DNA from 3 places in the Enterobacter chengduensis genome. Region 3 is predicted to be linked to each of the others. Evidence: predicted binding sites of a transcription regulator. Region 3 holds the regulator's gene; each other region holds the start of a gene.
What was found. The regulator CRP, encoded in region 3, controls carbon source genes, mostly activating them, when cyclic AMP is high. The targets are predictions, from matches to a motif close to ATGTGANNNNNNTCACAT.

Region 1 (10,862 bases), 1.6 Mb from region 3:
CATTGAGCGCCGCCGTGGTATCGGCAAACGCCACCTCTTCGCCGCGAATGGCCAGCGTGCCGGTCGTTGGCGCGTAGTTGCCGCTGAGGATTTTCAACAGCGTGGATTTTCCCGCGCCGTTCTCCCCCATCAGGGCGTGAACCTGGCCGGGATAGCAGTCGAAGCTGATATCGGTCAGTGCGTTAACGCCGGGGAAGGTTTTACCGATGCCGCGAAAAGAGAGATACGGTAAGGACTGTTGCATAACGACTCCGTGATTCCTGTAGTGTGTACGTCTGGCCCCTCACGGTGCATGAGGGGCACAATCACAGCCTGTTATTTACCGCCGAGTCCTTTTTTCGCCAGCTCCTCTTTGAAGTTGTCGCGGGTAATCAGCACCACGTCGGTCACTTCGGTGAATTTCGGCGGCTCAGCCCCTTTGGTGACCCAGTTGTAGAGCATCTCGCTGGATTTGTAGCCGTGAACGTCCGGGCTCGGCAGCAGGGAGCCGTAGAAGCCGGTGGCCTGCGCTTTGGACAGCTCGCTAACGGCGTCAACGCCGTTGATGCCGATGCCGATCACGTCAGGCGCCTTGAAGCCCTGACCTTCCGTCGCGCGTACCCCGCCCAGCACGGTGTTATCGTTCATACCGACCACCAGCCAGTGCTTCACTTCCGGATGCTGAACCAGCATGGAGTTCGCGGCGTCAAATGCCCCCGGGATATCGTTGGATTTGGTCGGGACTTTGTAGATCTGTTTTTCCGGGAAGCCCGCTGCTTTCAGCGCGTCCATTGAGCCCGTCGTGCGACGACGCGCGGTGTCCAGCTCATCGGCGGTAATGGCCATGACGGCGGTCTCTTTCACGTCCCAGCCGCGTTTCTGCATCTCTTTGTAAAGTTCCTGGCCCTGACGTTCACCAATTTTGGTCGCCGCCATCATGACCAGCGGAACGCTGTCCATTGGTTTGCCTTTGGCGTTAACGAACTGATCGTCAACGGCAATCACCTTCATGTCGTAACCGCGGGCCTTCGCCGCAATGGCTGAGCCAAGCTTGGGATCCGGGGTACAGATAACGAAGCCTTTCGCGCCGCTGGCCGCCAGGCTGTCGATGGCGTTCAGGGTTTTCTCACCGTCGGGCACGGCGATTTTAATGACTTCAAAACCTAAATCTTTCCCGGCCTTATCGGCGAATTTCCACTCGGTCTGGAACCAGGGCTCTTCAGGCTGTTTTACCAAAAAACCGAGTTTTAAATTCTCAGCGATAGCGGATTGTGACATAACGGCAGCCAGACCGATGGCCGCCAGCGCTTTAGTAAATTTGTGCATGGTAAACTCCAGCTTTAGCATTCTTTTCTGTAGGGAATAGGTGCGTGCTTCTTATTTAATCGGACTTAAAACAAGGCATTAGCGCTTACCTCGTCATAAGCGTTATTGCTGGTGATAGTTTTAGCGGGAAATTAATCATCCATAAGAGAGCGCCATCACACCGCAGAATTACAGTAATTGCGTACATAAATTCAGCGAAAAATGACATAAAAAAGGCAGGATTTGTCAGACAAATGAAAGGGGGTTAAGCAGAATTATCCATAAGATTAGCTAAGATATCCCTGATGCCCTTCAGAAGGCAAAACGGCAGCTGGGGATAAACGGTTTTTCATCAAGAATCTCTAACCTTCCTGAAAAACGTTATTCCGCGGAATTTGATTTAGCGCAATTTTATTGTCACATCATATATTCAAAATGATTAATCCGTATTTCTTCTTTTTACCGAGCATTATTCCAACATACTTTCGCCTAAAGAGAAACGATGCGCCGACACAACAAAACAACAATTATATCAATAGTTTAATAAAATTGAATTCATGGCAAGCTTATTAAATTTGTGTACTATATTAAAGTTTGTAATGTATGGTAAACACAGCCCAATTAAGAGTTTTCTTAGACCAAAGACAAGGGTATGCTTATTTATATCGAACACAGGAAGTGTATTTCGGTCGACTTAAGTCACGGCAGAATGTCTATTTCTGCTCTTTTCTTCTCATTTGCCTGGCGCTCAGGTTTAGCAACGGACATCACGTCCCACGGTCAATAAGGATATGAGTATGGCTACCCAAACGATGATGCAAAAACTTAACGCGCAGATGAACCTTGAGTTCTACGCCTCGAATCTGCACCTGCACCTAAGTGCGTGGTGTGCCGAGAACAGCCTCACGGGGTCTGCCACCTTCTTTCGCTCGCAGGCGCAAAGTAACGTCACCCACATGATGCGCGTCTTTAACTTCCTCAAAGCCGCAGGGGCAAACCCGGTGGTCAAAGCTCTGGATGGGATCAACGAGAACTACTCTTGCCTGGAAGAACTGTTTCAGAAAACGCTTGAGGAGTATGAACAACGCTGCAGCACCCTCAGCAAACTGGCCGACGAAGCCAAAGCGCAGCAGGACATTGCAACGCTCAAATTCCTGCGCGATATGGATAAAGAGCAGCAGCAGGACGGCATGCTGCTGAAGACGCTGGCGGATGAGATCCGCAATGCGCAGAAAGCGGGTTTATGTCCCGAGCAGACCGACCGTCATCTGCTCGACATCGTCACAGTGCAGCATCACTGACGCTTTTGACCTGCTCCCGTTCGGAGCAGGTCCCCTTCCCCGCTCCAACCGCCTGCTTTTGCTGAAATTTAACAAATCAGATCTGGCTCCCAATGATTAACCACACAACGTGTGATGATTTATTTAGTTACATAATCATTGACGAGGGAGCATCATGATCACCATTGAGTTTGTTGTCATTCTCCTCTGCCTGCTGACGGGTACGCGTTTCGGCGGTATGGGGCTTGGGTTAATCAGCGGCATTGGTCTTTTTATTTTATGTTTTGTCTTTGGTCTACAGCCCGGTAAGCCGCCGGTTGACGTTATGCTAACCATCCTTGCGGTGATTGGCTGCGCGGCTGCGCTGCAGACCGCGGGCGGTCTTAACGTCATGATGCAGTTTGCCGAACGTCTGCTGCGCAAACACCCGCAGCACATCACCCTGCTCGCCCCGTTCACCACCTGGATGCTGACCTTTCTGTGCGGCACCGGACACGTGGTCTACACCATGTTCCCCATCATTGCGGATATCGCCCTGAAGAAAGGGATCCGCCCCGAGCGCCCGATGGCCGTGGCATCCGTGGCATCACAGATGGCGATTACGGCATCCCCCGTTTCCGTGGCCGTCGTGTCGCTGGTCTCCATCCTGGCGGCCCAGCATGGGATCGGCCACGCGTGGGGGATCCTGGAAATCCTCGCCGTGTCGGTTCCCGCGTCACTGTTCGGCGTGGCCATTGCGGCCCTGTGGAGCTTACGTCGAGGGAAAGATCTGGCTGACGATCTTGAGTTTCAGGAAAAGCTGAAGGATCCAAAGCAGCGCGAGTTTATCTACGGCGGAACGGAGACGTTAATGAATCAGCGTTTCCCTAAGCAGGCCTACTGGTCCACGTGGATTTTCTTTGCCGGTATTGCCGTGGTCGTTCTGCTGGGGGCATTTCCTGAACTGCGCCCTGCCTTTGAGCTGAAAGGCAAAATGACGGCGCTGTCGATGAACCTTGTCATTCAGATGATGATGCTCATTGCGGGCGCCGTGATGCTGATGGCCTGTAAGGTCAATGCGTCCGCGATTTCTAACGGCGCGGTGTTCAAGGCCGGTATGGTCGCGATCTTCTCGGTGTTCGGCGTGGCGTGGATGAGCGACACCTTTTTCCAGGCACATCTCGACGAGTTAAAGCTGGCGCTGGAAGGCGTGGTGAAAAGCCATCCGTGGACCTATGCGATTGTGCTGTTTTTGGTGTCAAAACTGGTGAACAGCCAGGCGGCTGCGCTAACGGCCGTTGCGCCTATGGGCCTCATGCTGGGCATCGACCCGAAAATGCTGATCGCCTTTTTCCCGGCGTCTTACGGCTATTTTGTCCTGCCAACCTACCCCAGCGATTTGGCCTGCATCGGCTTTGACCGTTCAGGCACGACCCGCATCGGCAAATTTATCATCAACCACAGCTTTATTCTGCCTGGGCTAATTGGGGTAAGCTGCGCGTGTGCGGCAAGCTACCTGCTGGTACAGACGTTCTTCTAACCGCATCAACGGGCGACACGTGCCGTCGCCCCTTTCCCTGCTTTAGTGCGACTCGCCCTGCGGCGTGAATCGCAGTTCAATCAGCGCGATGGCTTTCTGAATCGCACGAAGCGTAACCGGATCGGCAGCAGCAGGATGGCTGGCGAAATCGATGTTTTTCAGCTGCGTAGACATTTTCTCGCGCACTTCAACCGGCGCAATCACGTCCAGGACGTCAAGGATTTGTTTGATAACCAGCTGGCAGGCGACAACGTCAGAGACCAGTTCCTGATCGGCGCTCAGGTTTTGTGACATGGGGCTTTCTCCTTATTTAAAGGCCGCCATAGTATCAAAACACGCCCCCTGACATCTTCTCTTCATCGCCTGCAGGCACAAAAAAACCCGCCGAAGCAGGTTTTTTTATCAGAACATGGCGCCCGGCGGCACGTCTTTGAAGGTACGGCAGTAATTGGCCCACATACTTTTCAGGATCTTGCGCAGTTTCACGATGATGCTCCATTAACTTGTTATACAACTTTATAATCAACGTGCTTATAATATGACCATCATCACAAAAATCAATCCTTTTGTGATATGCATCACAAATTTTCCCGGACGTGACCCGTTGCAAAGAGTGAGGGCAGATTGTCCGGCTATTCCAGCCATTGCGGCGGGCATCTGCGGGTACGATAGCGTATTTCCATCCACTCAGAGCGAACCATGAAAAGAGTCATTGTAGCCGGCACACTCCTGCTGCTCGCGGGGTGCAGCATTAACCGCCAGGCTGAAATCAGCAGTCTCGATGCGCCGAACGGCATCGTCCGCCTCGACTACGGCCAGGCAGCGCTGCAAAATGCGCATTCCGATGAGTATGTGAATAACGGCACGGCGGCAAAAGCGTGTCAGAGCATGGGGTATGCCACTGCCTCAGCCTATGGCCAGCCCATTAAAACCTGCACCCTGACGAGCGGCTCGCTGTGCCTGAACGAGAGCGTAACTATCCAGTATAAATGTATGGGTTACGCCGTTAATCCTAAGTCAAATAATCCGTGGTATTAATTCATTCTGCCGGCATGGGCTGGCAGTTTATTTGATTACGAACAGAAACAATTCTCATTAGTAATTTATAAAAATCGCCAATGCGTTTTATTCCCATTCGTATTTTAAATTAATAAAATAAAAATTTTACGTTTTGCAAATAATTAAATAACAAATTATAGTGTCGCTCATTGTGAATCAGAAATAATAACCCGGAGCGTCACCATGCTGAAAACCGAAATGATCGACAAGCTCAACGCGCAAATGAATCTTGAGCTTTTTTCATCCCTGCTCTACCAGCAGATGAGCGCCTGGTGCAGCTACCACAGCTTTGAAGGTGCGGCCGCGTTCCTGCGTCGCCATGCGCAGGAAGAGATGACCCACATGCAGCGCCTGTTTGACTATCTGACGGATACCGGCAGCCTGCCGCGCATTGAAACCGTTGCCTCGCCTTTTGCCGAGTATAATTCTCTCGATGAGCTGTTCCGCGCGACCTACGAGCACGAGCAGCTAATCACCCAGAAAATTAACGAACTGGTTCATGCAGCAATGACCAGCCAGGATTATCCAACCTTTAATTTCCTGCAGTGGTACGTGGCAGAACAGCACGAAGAAGAGAAGCTGTTTAAATCCGTGCTGGATAAATTATCTCTGGTGGGTAAATCCGGCGAGGGCCTCTACTTTATTGATAAAGAACTTTCCACTCTGGATACGCAGAATTAATATTAACGCGGTGCCGGATTCCGGCACCGCGTTTATTTACCTATATCCCCTCATCAACTCCCCCCGCTTTTTAACAGCGTGACACGTAAACTTTTCATTACACCACTTGTAACGGTGATTTGACGAGTTACGGCTTTTCCCTTACTCTGCGCCGCAGATTTTGTCGCGGTTAAGCATTGTTGTAGAGGAAAGCGTGAAAAACAGAACCCTGGGAAGTATTTTTATCGTTGCCGGAACGACGATTGGCGCAGGAATGCTGGCCATGCCTCTGGCCGCCGCGGGCGTAGGATTTGGGACGACCCTGCTGCTGCTGGGCACGCTCTGGGCGCTGATGTGTTACACCGCCCTGCTGTTGCTTGAGGTTTACCAGCACGTGCCCGCCGACACCGGTCTGGGTTCCCTTGCGGCGCGCTACCTCGGACGCTACGGCCAGTGGATAACCGGCTTCAGCATGATGTTCCTGATGTACGCCCTGACCGCCGCCTATATCAGCGGCGCCGGGGAGCTCATCGCCTCCAGCGTCAACGACTGGTTTGGATCTGACATTACCCCGGCGACGGGGGCTATCTTCTTTGCGCTCATCGGCGGCGGCGTGGTCTGCGCGGGGACATCGCTGGTCGATCTGTTCAATCGTTTTCTCTTTAGCGCCAAAATCCTCTTCCTGATTGTCATGCTGGTCCTGCTGGCGCCGCACGTGCACAAGGTGAACCTGCTGACGCTGCCGCTGGAACAAGGGCTGGCGCTTTCCGCGATCCCGGTTATTTTCACCTCGTTTGGCTTTCACGGCAGCGTGCCGAGCATCGTTAGCTATATGAACGGCGATATTCGCAAGTTGCGCCGCGTCTTTGTTATCGGCAGCGCGATCCCGCTGATCGCCTATATTTTCTGGCAGCTGGTGACGCTGGGCAGCATAGATTCATCAACCTTTATGGGACTGATGGCGCAGCACGCTGGCCTGAACGGTTTTCTGCTGGCACTGCGCGAGGTTGTCACCTCGCCGCACGTGGAGCTGGCGGTGCACCTGTTTGCCGACCTGGCGCTGGCGACCTCGTTCCTGGGCGTGGCGCTTGGCCTGTTTGATTACCTAGCTGACCTGTTCCAGCGTCGCAATACCGCGGCTGGCCGCCTGCAGACGGGCGCGCTCACTTTCCTGCCGCCGCTGGCCTTTGCGCTGTTTTACCCACGCGGGTTTGTGATGGCGCTGGGCTATGCGGGTGTGGCGCTGTCGATCCTTGCCCTCCTCCTCCCTTCCCTGCTGGCATGGAAGAGCCGCCAGCAGCACCCCCAGCAGGGATACCGCGTAGCGGGCGGAAAACCGCTGCTGTGCGTTGTGTTTGCCTGTGGCGTCGTGATTATTCTGGTGCAGGTGCTGATTGCAGCCGGAATGCTGCCGGAAGTGGGTTAACAAAAAAGGGGCTGTCATCAGCCCCTATTTTATCAGTGCAAACAGCAGCTCTTAAACTTCTTCCCGCTGCCGCAAGGACACGGATCGTTACGCCCGACCTTCGTGCCGTTCACAATCGGCTTCTTCGCTTCCGGCTGCTGCGGATTATTAACCCAGTATTGATAGAGACGCAGCGCCGCTGGCTGGATGCTCTCGATGCTGGCGATATACTCTTCTTCGGACAGTTCATCCAGCTTTTCGCTGTTCTCCTCCGTCCCGTGCAGCGCAATCACCTCAAGATCGCCCTGCAGCGCTTCAGGCAACGTTGACCAGTCCGTCAGCGCCACGCCGCGCATATAGCCATAGCACCACTCTTCGACCACGGTATAGCTCTCACCGTCAACGTCGTTATAACCGAACATCGGTTCAAACTGATCCGGGTACTCGCTCAGGCGCTCGGCAATATCATTCATGTGCTTAAAGCAGAGATCGATAAAACGGTTCATCTCGCGATCGTTCTTCCAGCGCGGAATGTACTTCTCGCCACCCCACACCGCCACCAGCCAGGCATCTGGCTCAACGACAACAGGACCGGAAAGCACTGCGGTAAGCATGCCGTCCAGTTCGGACACGTCAATCACGGACGCGTCATCATGACCGTAAGACATTAACGTCTCTTCAAGCCACGCCATTTCGCTTTCATTCAATGGGCCTTCAGTCATCGCTGACACTCCTGCAAAAAAGGAAAAGATCCTATCACATATCTGACGCCTCTCCGGGCTGAAGTTTAGGTCTTTATTGCTGCAAAAGTGTGCAAATCGTGAGTCTTGCACAACTTGTGGGCTTTGTTGTTAACGATATGTGATCTCCGCTGTAATTTCTTCTCCTGCCGCAGGGCGGTATAGCGCGGCGCTCTATACTCAAACATGTCATAACCCCGTCAAGGGGTTACCGTTCTGGCAACGTTTTTGCTTGCTGTTCTTCGCGCGACGCTGCGCATGGAAACCTCGCCGTATCATGCAGGATGCCGTTCGTTTAGTGCATTTTGTTCTTGCTCGTGTTTCGGATTGGCTGCGCCGTCGGGCGTTCGGGTTTACGCCGTGGTGCAAAAACCTCTTTGCTAAGGAACATAATAATGTCGCTGAAATTTATCAGAACTCCTCTTTCTCTTGTGTTGGCCGGTTGCCTGGTGACGGCGTTTTCCGCCCGGGCAGATATCGTGATTGGCGTGGCCGGGCCGTTCACCGGCCCGAATGCCACCTATGGCGATCAGTACTGGCACGGCGCAACGCAGGCTGCTGATGACATCAATGCCGCTGGCGGCATTAACGGTGAGAAAATCAAGCTGGTTCAGGGGGATGACGCCTGCGAGCCTAAGCAGGCCGTCGCCGTCGCCAACCGTTTAGTTGACCAGGATAAAGTTAACGCCGTGGTCGGCCATTTCTGCTCCTCTTCCACCATGCCCGCCTCCGAGGTGTATAGCGACGCGGGCATCATTGCGATCACCCCCGGATCAACTAACCCGCAGATCACCGAACGCGGCATGAGCGATATGTTCCGCATGTGCGGACGCGACGACCAGCAGGGGCAGGTTGCCAGCGACTTCATCATCGACAAGCTGAAAGCCAAACGCGTGGTCATCATTCACGATAAAGACACCTATGGGCAGGGGCTGGCAGACGCCACCAAAGCGGCGCTGGCGAAGCGCGGGGTTCAGGATGTGATGTATGAGGGGTTATCCCGTGGTGAAAAAGACTTTAACGCGCTGGTGACGAAAATCGGCGCGCAAAAACCGGACGTCGTGTTCTTCGGCGGCTGTCATCCGGAAGCCGGTCCGCTGGTACGCCAGATGCGTGAACAGGGCGTTCAGGCCAAATTCTTCTCCGGCGACTGTATCGTTAACGAGGAGATGGTGACCGCCGCGGGCGGTCCGCAATACACCAACGGCATTTACATGACCTTCGGTAAAGATCCGCGCCTGATCCCGGACGGAAAAGCGGTTATCGAGAAATTCCGCGCCGGTAAATTCGAGCCGGAAGGCTACACCCTCTACTCCTATGCCTCCGTACAGGCGATTGCTGCGGCCTTCAAGGCCACCGGCGGCAAGGATTCAGCCAAGGCCAGCGAGTGGCTGAAAGCCAATTCCGTCGACACCGTGATGGGCAAAAAAGCCTGGGACAACAAGGGCGACCTGAAGGTGTCTGATTACGTGGTGTACCAGTGGGACGACAAAGGAAAATATAAGGAAGTACAGTAACGGGACGGAGTCACGCTCAACGTCGGCGGGCCTGCCCGTCGTCGCGTAATAAACATCAGGCTGCGCGGGCCGCGCAGCCTATAAAACGAGCGCGCTAAAATGAGTACATTTTTCCTGCAACAGTTAATCAACGGCTTAACGCTGGGCTCCGTCTACGGCCTCATCGCCATCGGCTACACCATGGTGTACGGCATTATCGGGATGATTAATTTCGCCCACGGCGAAGTGTATATGATTTCCGCCTATCTCTGCGCCATCGGCCTGGCGCTGCTCTCTTTCTTCGGCCTGCAGTCGTTCCCGCTGCTGATCCTCGGGACGCTGGCGTTCACCATTGTGGTTACCGGAGTGTACGGCTGGACCATCGAGCGGATCGCCTACAGGCCGCTGCGCAACTCCACGCGCCTGGCGCCGCTGATCTCCGCCATCGGGATGTCGCTTATCCTTCAAAACTACGCCCAGCTGAGCCAGGGTCCGCGTCAGCAGGGGGTGCCGACCATGCTGGACGGCGTGCTGCGCCTGCACCTGGGCGATGGGTTCGTGCAGATAACCTTTACCAAAGTGTTTATCCTGGTCGCCTCGTTTGCCGGCATGCTGGTGCTCACCTGGATAATCAACCGCACCCGGCTGGGGCGGATGTGCCGCGCGGTCCAGCAGGATCGTAAGATGGCCTCCATTCTGGGCATTAACACCGACCGGATTATTTCGCTGGTCTTTGTCATCGGCGCGGCGATGGCCGGGCTGGCGGGTGTGCTCATCACCATGAACTATGGCACCTTTGATTTCTACGTCGGGTTTGTGATCGGCATTAAAGCCTTTACGGCGGCGGTGCTCGGCGGCATCGGCTCCCTGCCCGGCGCCATGCTCGGTGGCCTTATTCTGGGCGTGGCCGAAGCCCAGTTCTCGGGCATGGTGAACTCGGACTATAAAGACGTCTTCTCGTTCGGCCTGCTGGTCATGATCCTGATTTTCCGCCCCCAGGGACTGCTCGGGCGCCCGACTGTGGCCAAGGTGTGAGGGAGAGAATGATGACATCACACGGTTTTTCGCTGAAGCGCTGCATGCTGGACGCCATCTTCTCCGGCCTGATTGCGCTGATTATCTTCGGCCCGATTGCGGGCGTGGTGCTGGACGGATACAGCTTTACCTTCGCCGGACGGCGCCTCGCCTGGATCGTCGGCATCGTCATGCTCGGCCGTTTTCTGCTGAGCGCCTTTTTAGGTACCGCCGCGGGCGCCCGTTTCCAGGCACGCTTCGAAGCCGATAGCGCAGGCGTCTACGTCCGGCCAGCGGATTACAAAAGCCGCATGCGCTGGATTATTCCTCTGGTGATTGCTCTTGCGATTTGCTTCCCGTTTGTCGCCACTAAGTATGTGCTGACCGTCGCCATTCTCGGGCTGA
Region 2 (10,862 bases), 2.5 Mb from region 3:
CCTAACCTACAGCCGCTGCTGGAGGCCGGGATCCATATCCGTCGTCTGGGAACGCCTCCTGCACCGAATACCGCGGGCGAGCTGATTGTGCATCCGATTACCCCGCAGCCGATTGGCGTGGTTACCATCTACCCGGGTATCTCTGCGGACGTGGTGCGTAACTTCCTGCGCCAGCCGGTGAAGGCGCTGATCCTGCGCTCCTACGGCGTGGGCAATGCGCCGCAGAACGGCGAGTTCCTGAAGGAGCTTCAGGAAGCCAGCGAGCGCGGAATTGTGGTGGTGAACCTGACCCAGTGTATGTCCGGTAAAGTGAATATGGGCGGCTATGCCACCGGTAACGCGCTGGCGCATGCGGGGGTGATCAGCGGCTTCGATATGACCGTTGAGGCAACGCTGACTAAACTTCACTATTTACTGAGTCAGGATCTGGACATTCAGTCCATTCGCAGCGCGATGATGCAAAACCTGCGCGGCGAACTGACGCCTGACGAATAAGGAGGCCTCATGAAGCAACGCGCCCTGCTGCTGGTCGATTTGCAAAATGATTTCTGCGCGGGCGGCGAGCTGGCCGTCGCCGAGGGTGACAGCACCGTTGACGTGGCCAACACGTTGATCGACTGGTGCAAAGCCCGCGGTGAAGCGGTTGTCGCAAGCCAGGACTGGCATCCGGCGAACCACGGCAGCTTTGCCAGCCAGCACGACGTCGAGCCTTTCACCCAGGGTGAACTCGACGGGCTGGCGCAAACCTTCTGGCCGGATCACTGCGTACAGCAGACGGAAGGCGCGGCGCTGCATCCGCTCCTGAATCAGAAGGCCATCGACGCGGTGTTCCATAAAGGCGAAAACCCGGCTATTGACAGCTACAGCGCGTTTTTCGATAACGGGCATCGTCAGAAAACGGCCCTGGACGCGTGGTTACGTCACCACGAAATCACGGAGCTGATCGTGCTGGGCCTGGCAACGGACTACTGCGTGAAGTTCACCGTGCTGGATGCGCTCCAGTTGGGCTATACCGTCAGCGTCATCACCGACGGCTGCCGCGGGGTGAACATTCACCCGCAGGACAGCGCTCAGGCGTTTATGGATATAGCGGCGGAAGGCGCGACGCTGTATACGCTTGAAGACTGGCTGGAAACGCAGGCGTAAGCCTTTTAGCCGGGTGGCGGCTTCGCCTTACCCGGCCTACTTTCTCTGGTTTTGTAGCAAAACAACCCACTCCGTTCTCCCATAAAGTGAACTCCCTCGCATCCTCAGCGAAGCGGCAATGCTATTCTCTCCAGGCTGTTTTTTCGCCACGCCTTTTCCGTGGCGTGGTTAATTTTATTAAGTCAAAGAGGAACTTATATGAAACGTTTGCCCTTGCTGGCAGCATTACCCCTGCTTTGCGCGTCAGTTGCCTCCGCCAGTTCCCTGATGTCCGTGGGCTACTTTAACGGGGGCGGCGATGTCACCGCCGGGCCGGGTGGCGACATCAACAAACTGGACGTTCGCCAGATCACCCACCTGAACTACTCGTTTGGTCTGATCTATAACGACGAAAAAGACGAAACCAACGCCGCGCTGAAAGATCCGGCGAAACTGCATCAAATTTGGCTGTCGCCGAAGGTGGCCTCCGATCTCGCGTTACTCCCGATCCTGCGTAAGCAAAATCCAAACCTTAAGGTGCTGCTCTCCGTTGGCGGCTGGGGCGCTCGCGGCTTCTCGGGTGCGGCGGCGACTAAGGAGACGCGCGCGGTGTTCATCCGCTCCGCGCAGGAGATTGTCGATAAATACGGTCTGGACGGGATCGACCTCGACTGGGAGTATCCGGTCAACGGCGCCTGGGGCCTGGTTGCCAGCACGCCTGCCGACCGGGATAACTTTACCGCCCTGCTGAAAGAGATGCGCGACGCGTTCGGACATAAAAAGCTGGTCACCATTGCGGTAGGCGCGAATGCGGAAAGTCCGAAAAGCTGGGTGGATATCAACGCCATCGCCCCCCTGCTCGACTACATCAACCTGATGACCTACGACATGGCGTACGGTACGCAGTACTTCAATGCCAACCTGTATGACTCCAGCGCCTGGCCGACGGTGGCTGCCGCTGACAAATACAGCGTCGATTTTGTGGTCAACAACTATCTGGCCGCCGGGCTGAAGCCGCAGCAGATGAACCTGGGGATAGGTTTCTATGGCCGCGTGCCGAAACGCGCCGTGGAACCGGGGATCGACTGGACCAAACCGGAAGCGCAAAAAAATCCGGTGACCCAGCCCTACTTTGGCCCTCAGGAGATCGGGCTGTTCAAGTCTCTTGGCTATGACCTGACCAAAGATACCTACGTGAAGTACAACGATATCGTGAAGAAGCTGCTGAACGATCCGCAGAAACGCTTTACCGCGCACTGGGACGACCAGGCGAAAGTGCCGTGGCTCTCGGTGAAGGGTGCCGATGGCAGCGCGCTGTTTGCGATTTCGTATGAGAACCCGCGTTCTGTAGCGATCAAAGCGGACTACATCAAAGAGAAAGGGCTCGCCGGAGCCATGTTCTGGGAGTACGGCGCGGACGACGAAAACCAGTTAGCGAAGCAGCTGGCGGCGTCGCTCGGGATCCCGCATAAGTAGTAAGACAATCAAGCCCTCTCCCCGTGGGAGAGGGTTGGGTGAGGGCATCATCCCGCACCGTTATTGCATTTTCATCGTCGCAATCGGCTTCGGCGTGATGCCAAAGTCCTCTTTCAGCTCGCGCTTGCTCTTCATCACCATCTGGCCCTGGGTGTCGATCGTCATGTGCTGCGCGTCGGTGTTGTTGCGCGCCTGCCACAGCATCACCAGCTGCAGGCTGTTCTCTTTTTGCTCCGGCGTCAGCGCGACGCCATCGGGCCATTTTCCCAGCTCTACGGCGGTGACCAGACGCTGATAAATCTCCGGCGTCATACCGCTAATCATGTCATCAATATTCACACTCGCGCCCTTTTAAAGGAATAATTTGCTGAATCGTTTTTTCAACCCTTCACCTGGTCGCCGTTTTCGTCGTCAGTGAAGCTCATTGAGGCAGAGTTGACGCAGTAACGCTCGCCCGTAGGCTGAGGGCCATCCGGGAAGACGTGGCCAAGGTGCGCATCGCAGTTGCCGCAGCGAATTTCCGTGCGCACCATGCCGTGCGACGAGTCGGTCAGATAGCGGATGGCCTCATCGCTCACCGGCTCGTAAAAGCTCGGCCAGCCGCAGCCGGAATCAAACTTCGTTTGTGAGTTAAACAGCGGGGCATCGCAGACCAGACAGTGGTAGACGCCGTCTCGCTTGTTGTGCAGTAAACGCCCGGTGAACGGCGGTTCCGTGCCGTGGTTCTGCGTCACGTAAAACTGCATTTCTGTGAGGTTTTTTTTCAAATCATCAGGGTTACGTTGGTTCGACATATGCTTACATCTCGCTGTAGAAACAGACACCTTTTAACCCGGATTCTAACAAAACATTAACACCCTTGCGTGCACTTTTGTTCTAAACTTATGTGTCGCGAAAAGGCAGTCAGGCAATTGTGACCATGCTCACATTTTTATCCTGCGAGGACTTTAAAATCCCGAGCGCAGCCCCCATGTGGTTGCAAGCTCAAAGGGAAAGTGAGGCGAGTCAGTCGCACAAACGTTAGTCACAGGATTGATTTGTCGCAATGATTGACACGATTCCGCTTGACGCTGCGTAAGGTTTTTGTAATTTTACAGGCAACCTTTTATTCACTAACAAATAGCTGGTGGAATATATGACTATCAAAGTAGGTATCAACGGTTTTGGCCGTATCGGCCGTATTGTTTTCCGTGCTGCTCAGAAACGTTCTGACATCGAAATCGTTGGTATCAACGATCTCCTGGACGCTGAATACATGGCGTACATGCTGAAGTACGACTCAACTCACGGTCGTTTCGACGGCACCGTTGAAGTGAAAGACGGCCACCTGGTTGTTAATGGCAAAACCATCCGCGTTACTGCTGAAAAAGACCCAGCTAACCTGAAGTGGAACGAAATCGGTGTTGACGTTGTTGCTGAAGCTACCGGTATCTTCCTGACCGACGAAACTGCACGTAAACACATCACTGCAGGCGCGAAGAAAGTTGTTCTGACCGGTCCTTCCAAAGACAACACCCCAATGTTCGTTCGTGGTGCAAACTTCGAAACTTACGCTGGCCAGGATATCGTGTCTAACGCATCCTGCACCACCAACTGCCTGGCACCGCTGGCTAAAGTTATCAACGACAACTTCGGCATCATCGAAGGTCTGATGACTACCGTTCACGCGACCACCGCGACTCAGAAAACCGTTGATGGCCCGTCTCACAAAGACTGGCGCGGCGGCCGTGGCGCAGCGCAGAACATCATCCCATCTTCTACCGGTGCTGCTAAAGCTGTAGGTAAAGTACTGCCAGAACTGAATGGCAAACTGACCGGTATGGCGTTCCGCGTTCCAACCCCTAACGTATCCGTTGTTGACCTGACCGTTCGTCTGGAAAAAGCTGCTTCTTATGAAGAAATTAAGAAAGCAATCAAAGCTGCTTCCGAAGGCGCAATGAAAGGCGTTCTGGGTTACACCGAAGACGACGTTGTTTCTACCGATTTCAACGGCGAAATCTGCACTTCAGTATTCGATGCTAAAGCTGGTATCGCACTGAACGACAACTTCGTTAAGCTGGTATCCTGGTACGACAACGAAACCGGCTACTCTAACAAAGTACTGGACCTGATCGCTCACATCTCCAAATAAGTTGAGATGAGGGTTTGATCCAAAAAGGCGACTTCGGTCGCCTTTTTTATTGTTTTTTAGACAGAGGATTGCTTAATGATTAATAAAATTTTTGCACTTCCGGTAGTCGAACAACTTACCCCTGTGCTCTCCCGCCGTCAGATTGACGGTGCCGACGTGATCGTCGTTGACCACCCGCGCGTCAAAGCCTCCGTAGCGCTGAACGGCGCTCACCTGCTCTCCTGGAAACCGGAAGGCGAAGCCGAAGGTTTGTGGCTGAGCGATGCCACCTCCTTCAAAAAAGGGGCCGCCATTCGCGGTGGCGTACCGATCTGCTGGCCGTGGTTCGGTCCGTCTGCGCAGCCGGGTTTGCCTTCTCACGGTTTTGCCCGTAACCAGCAGTGGACGCTGAAGGCGCACAACGAAGACGACAACGGCGCCGTGCTGACCTTTGAGCTGCAGGCTAACGATGAAACCCGCGCCCTGTGGCCGCATGATTTCACGCTGTACGCCCGCTTCAAGCTGGGTAAAACCTGCGAAATTGAGCTGGAAGCCCACGGTGAGTTCGAAACCACCTCTGCCCTGCACACCTACTTCAACGTGGGCGACATCAACGCCGTGAAGGTGAGCGGCCTCGGCGATACGTTCATCGACAAAGTTGATAACGCGAAGGAAGGCAGGCTGGGCGATGGCGTTCAGGCGTTCCCTGACCGCACCGACCGCGTCTATCTGCACCCGGAAGCGTGCAGCGTGATCCACGACGGTGCCCTAAACCGCGGCATTGAGGTGGTTCATCATCATCACAGCAACGTGGTGGGCTGGAACCCGGGTCCGGCATTGTCTGTGAGCATGGCCGACGTTCCGGATGACGGATACAAAACGTTCGTCTGCGTGGAAACGGCCTGCGTGACCGCCCCTCAGAAAGCGAGCGAAGAAAAGCCGTCTCGTTTAGGGCAGACGATCCGCATTGTGAAGCGTTAATCGCCCCGCACTACAAAAAAGCAAACGGGGCGCAAGCGCCCCGTTTTGATGCAATGATTGCACTGAATTAATGCACAATCAGAACTTGTAGGTCACGCCCACAGAGAAGATACCAGCCCAGGACTTATCGACCATCGGGCTATCCTTCACTTCGTCGCTCAGGCGCTCATAACGGCCGGTGCCGTACACGCTCCAGTCGCCGAGGAAGTTATAGCTCGCGGTCAGCTCCAGGTACGGATCCCAGCCGTCGTCTGCGCTGTAGCTCTTCAGTCCGCTGCGACGGGACTCGTTTTTAGAGACGCCATAGTAGTAGTCGTTGTAGTTCTCGCTGCTGTACAGCACACCGATACCCGGCGTCAGGGTAAACCCACCGTTGGTGTAGCGATACAGCCACGCCAGGTCCCAGATAAAGCCGTTGCTGTTATCCAGCGTGTCACCCGCCAGGGCAGTACGCAGGAAGCCATATTCGGTATTATGTACATAGGATAGCCCGGCCATCATCGAGCTTTTACGCTTGTCGAGTCGGCGAAGCGCGTTGCTGTCGCTGTCACCCGGCTTGAAGTGCGTCGGATCGTAGTAGGCCATGATGGAGAGCTTATCGGCCGTATCGTTCCAGAGATAGTAGCCGCCGCCCAGCCCGCGGAACCAGAAGTTATCCCCTTCATAGGTGATAACGGGAACAGGGTAAACGTCACGGTCATACTGTTTGTACGGGCTGTTAATGACGCCAACACCCGCGCCAACCGTCCACTGACTTTCCGCCTGCGCGGTGCTTACTGCGGTCGCGGCAAGGATGCCCAATGCCAGAAGTTTGAGTTTGGTCACAATCCATTCTTTCCTGTAGTCAAATAATCAGCGTGTGAAGTGTAACCGCCAATCCCGTACATCCCAAAATTTTTTGCCTGCTAATCAGTCTGATTAACCCGTTATTTTTAACTTTACAGATGACAGCCTGCTTTCATTTATATGACCGCTGAATGAAAAACGTGCTTTTGGCTTAGAACGACGGTGGAAATTTTTGGATGAGTTATTGATATGTCATTGAAAGTAGATTTTATGGGCATGCAAGTTTTGCAAATGCCATCTACGCTTTAATTTAAGAAGAGTTTTCCTGAACACCCTGCGGTTCTTAGCATCCGACCTGGCACACAGGTTGCTGCTCTGGCAGTGAGGTGCGAGAGATTCTCTTCCGGGAGCCTCCACTACTCATACGAACGGCTCTTATCCTGTGCTAAAAAACGAAAGGACGGCATGCCATGAATATATTCGATCACTATCGCCAGCGCTATGAAGCTGCCAAGGACGAAGAGTTCACACTGCAGGAGTTTCTTACCATCTGTCGGCAAGATCGCAGTGCCTATGCCAATGCGGCAGAACGGCTATTGATGGCTATTGGTGAGCCAAACATGGTTGACACTGCCCTGGAGCCACGGCTTTCCCGTCTCTTTTCGAATCGGGTGGTCGCCCGATATCCGGCGTTCGAAGAATTCTATGGAATGGAAGACGCTATCGAACAGATTGTCTCCTATCTGAAGCATGCCGCTCAGGGTCTGGAAGAGAAGAAACAGATCCTCTATTTACTCGGCCCCGTGGGCGGCGGTAAGTCCTCGCTGGCGGAACGCCTGAAGTCGCTGATGCAGCGCGTGCCTATCTACGTGCTGAGCGCCAACGGCGAACGCAGCCCGGTCAACGATCATCCGCTGTGCCTGTTCAATCCGCAGGAAGATGCACAAATTCTGGATAAAGAGTACGGCATCCCGCGTCGCTATCTCGGCACCATCATGTCGCCGTGGGCGGCAAAACGTCTGCACGAGTTTGGTGGCGACATTACCAAATTCCGCGTGGTGAAAGTGTGGCCGTCTATCCTGGAACAGATCGCAATTGCCAAAACGGAACCGGGTGATGAGAACAACCAGGACATCTCGGCGCTGGTGGGTAAAGTCGACATTCGTAAGCTGGAAAACTTCGCGCAAAACGATCCGGATGCCTACGGTTACTCGGGCGCGCTGTGCCGCGCTAACCAGGGGATTATGGAATTCGTCGAGATGTTTAAAGCGCCTATCAAGGTGCTGCACCCGCTGCTGACGGCAACGCAGGAAGGAAACTACAACGGGACGGAAGGAATTTCCGCCCTGCCGTTTAACGGGATTATTCTCGCCCACTCGAACGAATCTGAATGGGTGACCTTCCGTAACAACAAAAACAATGAGGCCTTCCTTGACCGCGTGTACATCGTCAAGGTGCCTTATTGCCTGCGGATCTCCGAAGAGATCAAAATTTACGAGAAACTGCTTAACCACAGTGAGCTGGTGCACGCGCCCTGCGCGCCCGGCACGCTGGAAACGCTGTCACGCTTCTCCATCCTTTCGCGTCTGAAAGAGCCGGAAAACTCCAGCATCTATTCGAAAATGCGCGTCTATGACGGTGAAAGCCTGAAAGATACCGACCCGAAAGCGAAGTCGTATCAGGAGTACCGCGACTACGCCGGGGTTGATGAGGGGATGAACGGTCTGTCCACGCGCTTCGCGTTTAAGATCCTCTCCCGCGTCTTTAACTTCGACCACGCGGAGGTGGCGGCCAACCCGGTGCATCTGTTCTACGTGCTGGAGCAGCAAATCGAGCGCGAACAGTTCCCGCAGGAGCAGGCTGAGCGCTACCTTGAGTTCCTGAAAGGTTACCTGATCCCGAAATACGCCGAGTTCATTGGCAAAGAGATCCAGACGGCCTACCTGGAATCCTATTCAGAATACGGGCAGAACATTTTCGACCGTTATGTCACCTACGCTGACTTCTGGATCCAGGATCAGGAGTACCGCGACCCGGATACCGGCCAGCTGTTTGACCGTGAATCCCTGAACGCGGAGCTGGAAAAAATCGAGAAGCCTGCCGGGATCAGCAACCCGAAAGACTTCCGTAACGAGATTGTGAACTTCGTCCTGCGCGCCAGAGCGCATAACAACGGGCGCAATCCGAACTGGACCAGCTACGAGAAGCTGCGCACGGTCATTGAGAAGAAAATGTTCTCCAATACCGAAGAGCTGCTGCCGGTGATCTCGTTTAATGCCAAAACCTCAACCGATGAGCAGAAAAAGCACGACGATTTTGTCGACCGTATGATGGAAAAAGGCTATACCCGCAAGCAGGTCCGCCTGCTGTGCGAATGGTACCTGCGCGTGCGTAAATCGTCTTAAAACAAAAGGCTCCACGCCGGGGCCTGCAATAACGAACCGTAGGCCGGATACGCGCCGCGCATCCGGCACTACACGCGCAGCATAGAGTTGGCAAATGCAGTACGGGGGGTATATGACCTGGTTTATTGACCGGCGTCTTAACGGCAAAAACAAGAGCACGGTAAACCGCCAGCGCTTCTTGCGCCGTTATAAAGCGCAAATTAAACAGTCTATCTCCGAGGCCATCAACAAACGCTCGGTGACCGACGTCGACAGCGGCGAGTCTGTCTCCATCCCCACCGATGACATCAGCGAACCGATGTTTCATCAGGGGCGAGGCGGCCTGCGCCATCGCGTACACCCAGGTAACGACCACTTCGTTCAGAACGACAGAATTGAGCGCCCTCAGGGCGGCGGCGGTGGTTCAGGAAGCGGTCAGGGACAGGCCAGCCAGGACGGTGAAGGTCAGGACGAATTTGTCTTCCAGATTTCAAAAGATGAATATCTCGACCTGCTGTTCGAAGACCTGGCGCTACCGAATCTGAAAAAGAATCAGCATCGTCAGCTTAATGAGTATAAAACCCATCGCGCGGGCTATACCGCCAACGGCGTGCCCGCCAACATCAGCGTCGTGCGTTCGTTGCAGAATTCGCTGGCGCGACGCACGGCCATGACGGCAGGCAAACGTCGCGAACTGCGTGAGCTGGAGAGCAGCCTGAAGGTGGTGGAAAACACGGAACCGGCGCAACTGCTGGAAGAGGAGCGCCTGCGTAAAGAGATTGCCGAGCTGAGGGCGAAGATCGAACGGGTACCGTTTATCGACACCTTCGACCTGCGCTACAAGAACTACGAAAAACGTCCCGAGCCCTCCAGCCAGGCGGTAATGTTCTGTCTGATGGACGTGTCCGGCTCGATGGATCAGGCAACCAAGGATATGGCGAAGCGTTTTTATATTCTGCTCTATCTGTTCCTGAGCAGAACCTATAAGAACGTGGAGGTGGTCTATATCCGTCACCACACCCAGGCGAAGGAGGTGGATGAGCATGAGTTCTTCTACTCGCAGGAGACCGGGGGCACCATCGTCTCGAGCGCCCTGAGGCTGATGGATGAGGTGGTGAAAGAGCGTTACGACCCGTCACAGTGGAATATCTATGCTGCCCAGGCCTCGGACGGCGATAACTGGGCCGACGACTCGCCGCTGTGCCACGAGATTCTGGCGAAGAAAATTCTGCCGGTGGTGCGTTACTACAGCTATATCGAAATCACCCGTCGCGCGCACCAGACCCTGTGGCGGGAGTATGAACATCTGCAGTCGATGTTCGATAATTTTGCCATGCAGCACATCCGCGATCAGGATGACATTTATCCGGTGTTCAGGGAGCTGTTCCACAAGCAGTCTGCGACCAGCAACGCCTAACCCCACAGCCAGCGAACCCGCTGGCTGTTTTCTTTCGACCCCGTTCATCCCGTGCTAATGTAGACAGTCGCGTACTGAATTATCACCGGGAAAATCGTTATGACTGACGACGTTATTGGAACAGACACTCACCAGCAGCTGATTGCCTTACTCACCGAGCAGGGCGCGCGCTTTCGCGTTATGGAGCACGAGGCGGTCGGGAAATGTGAAGCGGTAAGTGAAATTCGCGGAACCGACCTGCGCCAGGGTGCCAAAGCGCTGGTCTGCAAGGTGAAGGGAAACGGCGTAAAAAAACACGTTCTGGCGATCCTGGCCGCCGATTTACAGGCTGACCTGAGCCAGCTTGCCGGCCATTTTGGCGGGCTAAAGGCTTCCCTCGCCAGCCCGGCGGAAGTCGATGCCCTGACCGCCTGCGTTTTCGGCGCTATCCCGCCCTTTAGCTTCCATCCTGAGCTGGCGCTGGTTGCCGACCCGCTTTTGTTCGAGCGTTTTGACGAAATCGCGTTTAACGCCGGCCTGCTGGAGAAATCCGTGATTATGGATACTCAGGATTACCTGCGCATTGCCCGTCCTGAGCTGGTGA
Region 3 (10,862 bases):
TCAGGGCGTAGGAGAAGAAGCTGATCCATGTGAGCTTGATGCGATTGCTGTTAGTCATGTCTGGCCTGTTCAAAAAAATAAAAGCGCCCGGCGGGCGCTGAGAGCGGGCAGATTTTAGACATTAAAGTGATCTATTCATATCTTTTAAGAGAAATTTGAACTTCATTGCAGGCCTTTATGTGATACGGATCACATAAAAAGGCGCTATAACCAATCGTTTGCGTGGTTACAACTGTTTCAATTTCGTAAAATTAGGTAAAAGGCTGGTCTCCGTTCATACTGCTCTTTAGAATCAAGCCATTCGCTTTTTATACTGCGCTTTGTTAAGGAATTCTCATGCTCAAATCAACGCTGGCGGCTGTCGCAGCTGTGTTTGCTCTTTCTGCCGTTTCCCCTGCTGCGCTGGCAGCCAAAGGGGACCCTCACGTTCTGCTGACTACCTCTGCCGGGAACATTGAGCTGGAACTGAATAGCCAGAAAGCTCCCGTCTCTGTGAAAAACTTCCTCGACTATGTGAACAGTGGTTTCTATAACAACACCACCTTCCACCGCGTGATCCCGGGCTTTATGATTCAGGGCGGCGGCTTCAACGAGCAGATGCAGCAGAAACAGCCGAACCCACCTATTAAAAACGAAGCGGACAACGGCCTGCTGAACAAGCGCGGTACCATCTCCATGGCGCGTACGGCAGACAAAGACAGCGCGACCAGCCAGTTCTTCCTCAACGTCGCGGATAACGCCTTCCTCGACCACGGCCAGCGCGATTTTGGCTATGCCGTCTTCGGTAAAATCGTGAAGGGGATGGACGTGGCGGACAAGATTTCACAGGTACAAACGCACGACGTCGGGCCGTACCAGAATGTGCCGTCAAAACCTGTCGTCATCCTCTCTGCAAAAGTTCTGCCGTAACCTTCTTCGACACGGGCGATGCTCGCCCGTGTTGCGACCCTCCCTGCGAAAGCGCGTTTTGCTGCTTATACTTGTGGCAAACGGACTATTCAGGGAGGCGTTTAGTGAAAAAACTCACCGACAAGCAAAAATCCCGTCTCTGGGAGCAGCAGCGTAGCGTCAACTTTCAGGCCAGTTGTCTCCTTGAAAAAGGTCATGGTCCCTCAGAACCCCATATTGAAACGCTGGCGCTGGGGCCTTCCGCGCCCGGGTTGCCCCATCTGTGCCTTATTCACCGCCATCTCTACCGCAGAGAGATGAAGCAGGCCGGCGAATTCCGTACCGACGATATTTTTAAGGATGACATTCCCTTCTGCCACTTTGAGTACATCGAAAAGATGGGTAACGAGCTGATGGCGGTGCTGGAAAGCGAAAAGTATCTTGCGGGGCTTGAGCGCGCGACGTTTGTTGACAGAGCTAGCCACTACTACTGCGAAATCAATATGCTGCACCCGTTTGTGCGCGGTAACGGCATTGCCCAGCGCGTATTCTTTGAGCAGCTGGCCATCCACGCGGGTTACGCGCTGGACTGGCGCGATATCGATCCCGAGCAGTGGGTGGTGGCTAACCGCAGCGGCGCAACGGGGGATTTAACCGCGCTAAACGCTATCTTTGCCAAAGTAGTGAGCGAAGCGCGGGAATCTGAGTAGAATAGGGCGGCATTTTTTTCGGGAGCCGCCATGATTCTGCTGATTGATAACTACGATTCCTTCACCTGGAACCTTTACCAGTATTTTTGCGAACTGGGTGCAGAGGTGGTTGTTCGTCGCAACGACGAGATTGAGCTCGCCGATATCGAGACGCTGGCGCCGCAGAAAATCGTGATTTCACCCGGCCCCTGCACGCCGTCAGAATCGGGCGTGTCTCTGGAGGTTATCCGCCACTATGCCGGCAAGCTGCCCATTCTGGGCGTCTGCCTGGGCCATCAGGCCATCGCCCAGGCGTTTGGCGCCACCATCGTGCGTGCCGCAAAAGTGATGCACGGAAAAACCTCGCCGGTCACGCATACCGGCACCGGGGTGTTCACGGGGCTCAATAATCCGTTAACCGTGACGCGCTACCACTCCCTGGTCATTGACCCGCCGACGCTGCCCGCCTGCTTTGAGGTGACCGCCTGGAGCGATACCCAGGAGATCATGGGGATTCGCCACCGCGAGTGGGACCTCGAAGGCGTGCAGTTCCACCCGGAAAGCATCCTCAGCGAGCAGGGGCATGACCTGCTGGCTAATTTCCTCCATCGCTGAATATCTGTTGCCTTGCTGTGATTTTTTATTCATATTTTGTGATTATATTTTCACAAGCACTGTGACATAAAATGGATGGGCATGACATGGCAACTGAACAACCAGCAATTACCCGCGCAACATTCGATGAAGTGATCCTGCCGATTTATGCACCGGCTGAGTTTATCCCGGTTAAGGGGAAAGGCAGCCGCGTCTGGGATCAGCAGGGTAAAGAGTATGTGGATTTCGCGGGCGGCATTGCGGTCACGGCGCTGGGTCATTGTCATCCCGCGCTGGTTGAGGCGCTGAAAACCCAGGGCGAAACCCTGTGGCACACCAGCAACGTGTTCACCAACGAGCCGGCGCTGCGTCTGGGCCGCAAGATCATTGATGCGACCTTTGCCGAGCGCGTGCTGTTTATGAACTCCGGCACCGAAGCCAACGAAACCGCCTTTAAGCTGGCGCGCTACTACGCCACAACCCGCCACAGCCCGTACAAAACCAAAATCATCGCCTTCCACAACGCCTTCCACGGACGCTCCTTCTTTACCGTCTCCGTTGGCGGCCAGCCGAAGTATTCCGACGGCTTTGGCCCGAAACCGGCCGACATCGTTCACGTGCCGTTTAACGATCTGCACGCGGTGAAAGCGGTGATGGACGACCACACCTGCGCGGTAGTCGTTGAGCCGATCCAGGGTGAGGGCGGCGTGACGGCGGCCACCCCGGAATTCCTGCAGGGGCTGCGCGCGCTGTGCGATGAGCATCAGGCGCTGCTGGTCTTTGATGAGGTACAGTGTGGAATGGGGCGTACCGGGGAACTGTTTGCCTATATGCACTACGGCGTGACGCCGGATATTCTGACCAGCGCCAAAGCCCTCGGCGGCGGTTTCCCGGTGAGCGCGGTCCTGACGACCCAGGAGATCGCCTCCGCGTTCCACGTTGGCTCCCACGGCTCCACCTACGGCGGTAACCCGCTGGCGAGCGCCGTGGCGGGTGCCGCGTTCGACATTATCAACACCCCAGAGGTGCTGAACGGCGTTAGCGCGAAGCGCGAGCTGTTTGTGAAACACCTGCAGAAGATTGACGAGCAGTACGACGTGTTCAGCGAAATTCGTGGCATGGGTCTGCTGATCGGTGCCCAGCTGAAGCCGCAGTACAAGGGCCGCGCGCGCGACTTCCTGCACGCCGCCGCGCGCGAAGGGGTAATGGTGCTGAATGCGGGGCCGGACGTGATGCGCTTCGCGCCGTCGCTGGTGGTGGAAGATAAGGATATTGAAGACGGGCTCACCCGCTTTGCCGCGGCGGTCGGGAAGATCGTTAAAGGCTAATACTCGGTTCGTTTTAACCGTCGCGTTAACCAAATGCCGTGATGCGGGCGCTGACGCCATGCCACCGACGAAATGGTGTGCATGGTGTTCAGATGCCCCAGCACGCGCTGCAAATGCTGCTCCAGCGTGCTCATCGGCCCGTGGGTCAGCGTCTCAGGCGCTTCCAGAATGTTCGAATCCCCCGACTCACCCGGCGCGTCATACTCCAGACGCTGCTGACACCGCTGCAGGGCAATTTCACACGACTGCAAATAGCGCTGCGCCAGATCCGGCGTCAGCATCGTGTGCTCGCGCGCCAGCGTGGTCATGGCGTTAATGTGCTCGACGATAAACTGGCTGTGCGTGACCCAAAGCTTCATGTCTGCCAGATAGTGCGCGTTAAAGCCCGGCTCCTGCATCGCCTGGTTGAGGGAGTTAAACAGCGCGTTGTGCGCCTGATTAACTTTCATCCGCTGATACGCCAGCGGGGAGGGCTGCGGGTCGTCGCTCAGGATCAGACGAATGGCCTGCTGGTCAGCCTCCAGCGCGTCGTGGGCGTTCTGGCGCAGCAGCCCGCTTTGCCACTGAGGCCAGAGCCAGACCATACCGCCGAAGGCAATCAGACAGCCGATCAGGGTATCAATCAGGCGGGCAACGATAAACTGTTCGCCGTTGAGCGTGAGCAGCTGAAGGGTATACACCGCCGTCACCGTAAAGCCCACCATCGCCCAGCCGTAGTTTTTGCGGATAATCAGGTAGCTTACCAGGGTGACCGCCAGCATCCCCGCCAGGGTATAGCCTTCCGGCACGTGAAAGTGCAGCGTTACGCCCGCAATAATCAGCCCTGCCATGGTGCCGCCAGCCCGGTGCAGAATACGCACCCGCGTGGCGCCGTAGCCGTTCTGGGTGACAAACAGCACGGTCATTAAGATCCAGTAGGGTTTCGGCAGATGCAGCGCCATGCCCATCAGGCTGGCGATGCTCAGCATGACGCTAATCCGTGCGGCGTTACGCAGAGCGGACGACTTAAGGGACAGGTAGCTTTTGAGCGCGGGCAATAGCGGAAGCCGTTTCTGCTTATCCGCCATCAGGTCGCGGGGATACAGCGGGCGCTGGGTGCGCAGCACGCGGGCGATGCGGCTGAAGTGCCAGGCGGCAAACTGGCCGACCGGGTTATCCGGATGCTGACGGGCAATTTTCTCCAGCGCGCCGAGCTGTTTTTCCATGTTAAAGCGCGTGGGGTAGCGGTGATAGAGAATATCGTCCGCCAGCACCCGCAGGCGCGCGGAAACGGTCTGCGCGTTCCAGCGGATGACCGCTTCGGCGTGGCTGCGCTCGACCAGCTTTTGCACCTCCTGCGGATGGTGCAGGCTTACCGAGATATGCTCCTGCAGATCCAGCCCCACCTGGAAGGTGCGCAGCAGCCGTTTATATTCGTGGTTCTTGTTGGCGGCGAGCATATGCAGCTGCTGATAGCACTGGCTTATCAGATCCACCACCTTCTGCTGGCGCGCCAGCAGCGGCGGTAAGGATTTGTCCGGATCGGTATGCTGGGTCAGCAGGGTGTATTTGGCTTCGCAGTACTCCGCCAGTTGCACGTAGAGCAGGCTCAGCGATTCGCGCAGCGGCTGTTCCCGCCACAGCCAGAACCAGAACCAGTTAAATACCCCGTACCACAGCGTGCCGAGCGCGTAGATCAGCAGCGGCTCCCACACCGGCATATTCCCGGCGAGGCTCAGGGTGAAGATGGCCGCAATCAGCGACGCGGGAAGCAGGCGCGCGTGCAGCGAACTGATTTCTGCCGTGACGCCCAGCGTCATCGCCAGCACGGTCAGGATCAGCGGCAGCGGGATATCCCGGGCTAGCAGGAGCTGCACCGCAAGGCTACAGCCCGCAAACAGGCCGCCACCGATAATCAGGCGTTTGAAAAAGCGCTTATGCGGCGTGTCCAGACCGGCGATGTTGCAGCAGGCGGGCACGAGGGAAAACAGCAGGCCCTGCTGAAGATGTCCAAGGATCAGGCCTATGGCCACAGGAAGACACAACACCAGCGTTTGCCGCAGTGCGTAGTTAACTTCCGGGTGATAGATCAGCCTGCGCCACATGGGGAGTAGAGACAAAAACGGCGTGACACCTTGCGATGGCACGCCGCTTAAGCGGAATTAACGCGTTCCGTAGACCACGATGGTTTTACCGTGGGCGGAGATCAGGTTCTGATCTTCGAGCATTTTCAGAATACGACCCACTGTTTCACGGGAGCAACCGACGATCTGACCAATTTCCTGACGGGTAATTTTAATTTGCATGCCGTCCGGGTGGGTCATGGCGTCTGGCTGTTTCGCCAGGTTCAACAGGGTTTGTGCGATACGACCCGTCACGTCCAGGAAGGCGAGGTTACCCACTTTCTCTGAGGTGACCTGCAGACGGCGCGCCATCTGGGAAGAAAGACGCATCAGGATGTCCGGGTTGACCTGGATCAGCTGACGGAACTTCTTGTAAGAAATTTCAGCCACTTCACATGCTGTCTTTGCACGAACCCAGGCGCTACGTTCCTGGCCCTCTTCAAACAGGCCCAGTTCACCGATGAAATCGCCCTGGTTCAGATAAGAAAGGATCATCTCTTTCCCTTCTTCATCTTTGATCAGCACTGCCACCGAGCCTTTAACGATGTAATACAACGTTTCCGCTTTTTCACCCTGGTGAATCAGCGTGCTCTTTGATGGGTACTTATGAATGTGGCAATGAGACAAGAACCATTCGAGAGTCGGGTCTGTTTGCGGTTTGCCAAGCACCATGCGCTGTTATCCTCTGTTATAAGCTGTCACCAGAGTCATCAGATGCATCCGGACTCTGGGGTTGCAATCGAATTCTTACCCATACCCTGGGAAGTCGGCTACCGTAACGTTTCGCAGCCAGTAAAGTTTGATGTCCTCTGCATACATGTGTAACGTCAATGTATTACTGTAGCATCCAGAGTGTTTTAGCATAGCTTTCGCCGCGTGTCTCCTGGTGTCTCGCTTCAGCATGATGCAGGTCGCCTTCCATTGCGAGAAATGTAACGCACGCGTAATCTGTCACCAAAAATGCAACGTTGGAGTTTAAGAATATGCAAGCGCGCGTGAAATGGGTTGAAGGTTTAACGTTCCTGGGCGAGTCCGCGTCGGGGCACCAGATTTTGATGGACGGTAACTCCGGCGATAAAGCGCCAAGCCCGATGGAAATGGTGCTGATGGCGGCAGGGGGATGCAGCGCGATTGACGTGGTGTCGATTCTGCAAAAAGGCCGTCATGACGTAACGGATTGTGAGGTCAAACTCACGTCAGAACGTCGCGAAGAGGCGCCACGCCTGTTCACCCACATTAACCTGCACTTTGTGGTGACCGGTAAAGCACTGAAGGACGCGGCGGTTTCCCGTGCGGTTGACCTGTCTGCGGAGAAGTACTGCTCTGTGGCGTTAATGCTGGAGAAAGCGGTAAACATCACCCATTCGTATGAGGTGATCGAGGCTTAATTATTGGGGCATCGTGCGTGTTGATGCCCTCACCCTAACCCTCTCCCACAGGGAGAGGGAACATGCTCACGCGATCTGCTTCCCTTCCATCAACCGCTCCACCAGCGGCGTCATGATGAGCTCCATCGCCAGCCCCATTTTTCCGCCCGGCACCACCAACGTATTCATGTGAGAAATAAATGAGCCCTGCAGCATCGCCAGCAGCCAGGGGTAATCAATGCCTTCGAGATTGCGGAAGTGGATCACCACAAAGCTCTCGTCCAGCGAGGGGATGCTTTTGGCGGCAAACGGGTTGGAGGTGTCCACCGTCGGCACGCGCTGGAAGTTGATGTGGGTGCGGGAGAACTGCGGCGTAAGGTAGTTGATGTAATCTTCCATGGAGCGCACCACCGAGTCCATCACCGCCTCTCGCGAATGGCCGCGCTCGCTCATGTCGCGCGTCAGCTTCTGGATCCACTCCAGGTTCACGATAGGCACCACGCCAACCAGCAGGTCCACGTGGCGCGCCACGTCGTGCTGAGGGGTGACCACGCCGCCGTGCAACCCTTCATAAAACAGCACGTCGGTGGGTTCCGGCAGCGGCTGCCAGGGAGTAAAGGTGCCCGGTACCTGATTCCAGGGAACGGCTTCATCATAGGTATGCAGATACTTGCGTGACTGCCCTTTGCCGCTCTGACCGTACTCGATGAAGGTTTGTTCCAGCAGGCCGAAGTCATTGGCTTCCGGGCCGAAGTAGCTGATGTGTTTACCCAGATCGCGCGCCTTCCGGATGGCCATGTCCATCTCCGGACGCGTGTAGCGGTGAAAGCTGTCGCCTTCGACCTCCGCCGCACGGAGATTCAGCTGGGCGAAAATCTTGCGAAAGGCGAGGCTGGTGGTGGTGGTTCCCGCACCGCTCGACCCCGTAACGGCAATAACCGGATGTCTGGCAGACATAGCAACTCCCTGACTGAAAAAGTGGAAGATCAGCCGTGAAACGCGTTGCGGGGCATGATATTCACCGTCTCATGCAGTTCTGACCACACCAGCACCACGTCGCCGCTTTTCAGCTGGCGCTTAACATCGTTGACCTTTTGCTCAAGCGAGCGTTCCTGTTCACCATAATCGGTGCCTTCGCGTAATACAAAGCTTTCAATCAGATTATCGAGCGTTTCGGGAGCCAGATCCTGCCAGGGAATAATCATTTTGCACCATCCAGATAAGGAGTTAGCCAGTCAGGAATACGCGTCTCAAGCCACATTTTCGGGCGGCGCAGCGTCCCGCCGATAAACCCGACGTGGCCGCCGTGCTCGGTCAGCTGATACTGAACGTTGTCGGGCAGGAATTCCTGAGCGGGGATCGAGTGATGATCCATAAACGGGTCGTCTTTGGCGTGAATGATCAGCGTCGGCTGGGCGATCTTGCTGAGCAGCGGCATGGCGCTGCACTGGCGATAATAATCAATCGCATCGGCGAAGCCGTGGATTTTCGCGGTGATCAGATCGTCGAACTCGCGAATGCGGCGCACCTTTTTCAGCTGGCGCAGGCTGACCGGCAGGGTATCCGGGTAGGCCTTCAGCTTACGCGCCGCGTTGGCCTTCAGCAGGTTGAGCAGGTAGCGCTGATAGACGCGGGAAAACCCTTTTTCCATATGGTAGCTGCACTGCTCCAGCATAAACGGCGCGGAGACAATAACGGCGGCATCCAGCGGGACGCTTTCGCCCTCTTTGGCCAGCAGACAGGCCAGCATATTGCCGCCCAGCGAATAGCCCACGGCCGCCGTTGGCACCGTGCCGTAATTTTCCCGCAGCCAGTGCAAAAACCAGGTTCCGTCTTCGGTTTCACCCGAGTGATAGATACGCTTCTGACGATTTGGCTCGCCGCTGCAGCCGCGAAAATGCATCACCACGCCGAGCCAGCCGCGCGCTTTTGCCGCTTCAACTAAGCCGTGCGCATACGGGCTGTGCAGGCTGCCTTCCAGACCGTGAAAGACCACCAGCCGCGGCTTGTGGCGCGCCTGCTCCGGTGATTCGCTCCAGGCGAGATCCAGAAAATCACCGTCCGGCAGGTCAAGCCGCTGCCAGTGCGGCGTGAACTGAACCTTGCGGCGGATCAGCCGCGGCAGCATGGTCTGCAAATGGCAGTTGGCCACGCCGCGCATGGGCACGAACTCGGTGCTGTCTTCGGCTGCAATGTCGAAGCCTGATGGAATGATTTGGGTCATAAGGGCGATGCTGATTCTTGTCAGATATTAACGATACTTTCCGAATTGTACCCCGTTTAGCCTGGTTTTCCGAAACATGAACTGATCCCGATCACAAATCTTTACCTTGATTATTACTCTCAGGCTAATGATTCCGCTCTACGCTTAATTGATGCCTTTCTCACCAGAGCGCACACTTTACTCAACGTTAAGCAAATCAAAATGATTAGCTGAATCAGGAGGTTAATAATGTTATCTGGGCAAACACCCACCCGGCAATGGAACACGCGACGCAGCGAAAAAGCGCGTCGCCTGGCGTCCGTACCGGTGCAGGGCAAGGTACTGCCAACCGGCGATCTCGTCGCCATGCTGGAAAAACTGATCGCGCCTGGCGACAAGGTCGTTCTGGAAGGTAACAACCAGAAGCAGGCGGATTTCCTTTCCCGTTCGCTGGCCGAAGTGAACCCGCAAGTTGTCCACGACCTGCATATGATCATGCCAAGCGTCGGGCGCAGCGAGCATCTGGATATCTTCGAGAAAGGCATCGCCCGCAAGCTGGACTTCTCCTTCTCCGGCACCCAGAGCCTGCGAATCTCCCAGCTGCTGGAAGATGGTCAGCTCGAAATCGGCGCCATTCACACCTACATCGAACTTTACTCACGCCTCTACGTCGACCTCTCGCCCAACGTGGCGCTGATTGCCGGCTTTAAGGCAGACCGCAAGGGCAACCTCTACACCGGGGCGAGCACCGAAGATACCCCGGCGCTGGTGGAAGCCGCCGCCTTCCACGACGGCATCGTCATCGCGCAGGTGAACGAGCTGGTAGACGACGAGTGCGATCTGCCGCGCGTGGATATTCCGGGCTCCTGGATTGACTATGTTGTCGTTGCCGACAGGCCGTTCTTTATCGAACCGCTGTTTACCCGCGACCCGCGCCTGATTAAACAGGAGCACATCCTGATGGCGATGATGGCGATCAAAGGCATCTACGCGGAACATCAGGTGCAGTCCCTGAACCACGGGATCGGCTTTAATACCGCGGCGATTGAGCTGCTGCTGCCGACCTACGGCGAACAGCTTGGCCTCAAGGGCAAAATCTGTAAGCACTGGACGCTGAACCCGCATCCGACGCTGATCCCCGCCATCGAAAGCGGGTGGGTCGATAGCGTGCACTGCTTCGGCGGCGAGCTGGGGATGGAAGAGTACATCCGCGCCCGTCCTGACGTGTTCTTTACCGGTGCCGACGGCTCGATGCGCTCCAACCGCGCGTTCTGCCAGCTGGCCGGTCAGTACGCGGTCGATATGTTTATTGGCTCAACCCTGCAGGTTGATGGTTACGCCAACTCCTCAACGGTGACCCGCGGCCGTCTCTCCGGCTTCGGCGGTGCGCCAAACATGGGGCACGACCCGCACGGTCGTCGCCACGCCACACCGGCCTGGCTGAACATGATCACCGAACCTGACCCGATGCAGCGCGGTAAAAAACTCGTCGTGCAGATGGTCGAAACCTTCCAGGCGGGCGTGAAGCCGACCTTCGTGGAAAAACTCGATGCCGTTGACGTGGCGAAAGCCTCCGGCATGCCGCTGGCGCCCGTGATGATCTACGGCGATGACGTGACGCACGTGCTGACGGAAGAGGGGATTGCCTACCTCTATCGCGCCAAAGATCTTGAGGAGCGTCGCGCCATGGT

Region 1: azuC (stress response protein AzuC) is a predicted target of CRP. The motif match lies at 4,650-4,667, and genes of this name have one in related genera.
Region 2: msrB (peptide-methionine (R)-S-oxide reductase MsrB) is a predicted target of CRP. The motif match lies at 3,513-3,530, and genes of this name have one in related genera.

Annotation. Positions count from the first base shown of each region.
Region 1 is NZ_CP043318.1:3,076,968-3,087,829, forward strand. It holds gene araG (L-arabinose ABC transporter ATP-binding protein AraG) at 1-244, opposite strand, end outside; gene araF (arabinose ABC transporter substrate-binding protein AraF) at 316-1,305, opposite strand; gene FY206_RS14935 (non-heme ferritin-like protein) at 2,082-2,585, shown strand; gene FY206_RS14940 (anaerobic C4-dicarboxylate transporter) at 2,740-4,083, shown strand; gene FY206_RS14945 (DUF2766 family protein) at 4,126-4,377, opposite strand; gene azuC (stress response protein AzuC) at 4,486-4,569, opposite strand; gene yecR (YecR family lipoprotein) at 4,783-5,121, shown strand; gene ftnA (non-heme ferritin) at 5,326-5,823, shown strand; gene tyrP (tyrosine transporter TyrP) at 6,017-7,228, shown strand; gene FY206_RS14970 (YecA/YgfB family protein) at 7,261-7,929, opposite strand; gene FY206_RS14975 (branched-chain amino acid ABC transporter substrate-binding protein) at 8,343-9,464, shown strand; gene FY206_RS14980 (ABC transporter permease subunit) at 9,564-10,478, shown strand; gene livM (high-affinity branched-chain amino acid ABC transporter permease LivM) at 10,490-10,862, shown strand, end outside.
Region 2 is NZ_CP043318.1:2,085,777-2,096,638, reverse strand. It holds gene ansA (asparaginase) at 1-495, shown strand, start outside; gene pncA (bifunctional nicotinamidase/pyrazinamidase) at 505-1,146, shown strand; gene chiD (chitinase ChiD) at 1,345-2,601, shown strand; gene FY206_RS10315 (YeaC family protein) at 2,662-2,925, opposite strand; gene msrB (peptide-methionine (R)-S-oxide reductase MsrB) at 2,982-3,395, opposite strand; gene gapA (glyceraldehyde-3-phosphate dehydrogenase) at 3,737-4,732, shown strand; gene FY206_RS10300 (D-hexose-6-phosphate mutarotase) at 4,808-5,692, shown strand; gene FY206_RS10295 (MipA/OmpV family protein) at 5,771-6,517, opposite strand; gene yeaG (protein kinase YeaG) at 6,949-8,883, shown strand; gene FY206_RS10285 (YeaH/YhbH family protein) at 8,996-10,279, shown strand; gene FY206_RS10280 (YbaK/prolyl-tRNA synthetase associated domain-containing protein) at 10,379-10,862, shown strand, end outside.
Region 3 is NZ_CP043318.1:4,654,553-4,665,414, reverse strand. It holds gene tsgA (MFS transporter TsgA) at 1-58, opposite strand, end outside; gene ppiA (peptidylprolyl isomerase A) at 337-909, shown strand; gene FY206_RS22675 (putative adenosine monophosphate-protein transferase Fic) at 1,014-1,598, shown strand; gene pabA (aminodeoxychorismate synthase component 2) at 1,629-2,192, shown strand; gene argD (bifunctional acetylornithine/succinyldiaminopimelate transaminase) at 2,279-3,499, shown strand; gene FY206_RS22660 (YccS/YhfK family putative transporter) at 3,496-5,583, opposite strand; gene crp (cAMP-activated global transcriptional regulator CRP) at 5,641-6,273, opposite strand; gene FY206_RS22650 (OsmC family protein) at 6,585-6,989, shown strand; gene FY206_RS22645 (phosphoribulokinase) at 7,056-7,925, opposite strand; gene FY206_RS22640 (YheU family protein) at 7,955-8,173, opposite strand; gene FY206_RS22635 (hydrolase) at 8,170-9,192, opposite strand; gene mdcA (malonate decarboxylase subunit alpha) at 9,421-10,862, shown strand, end outside.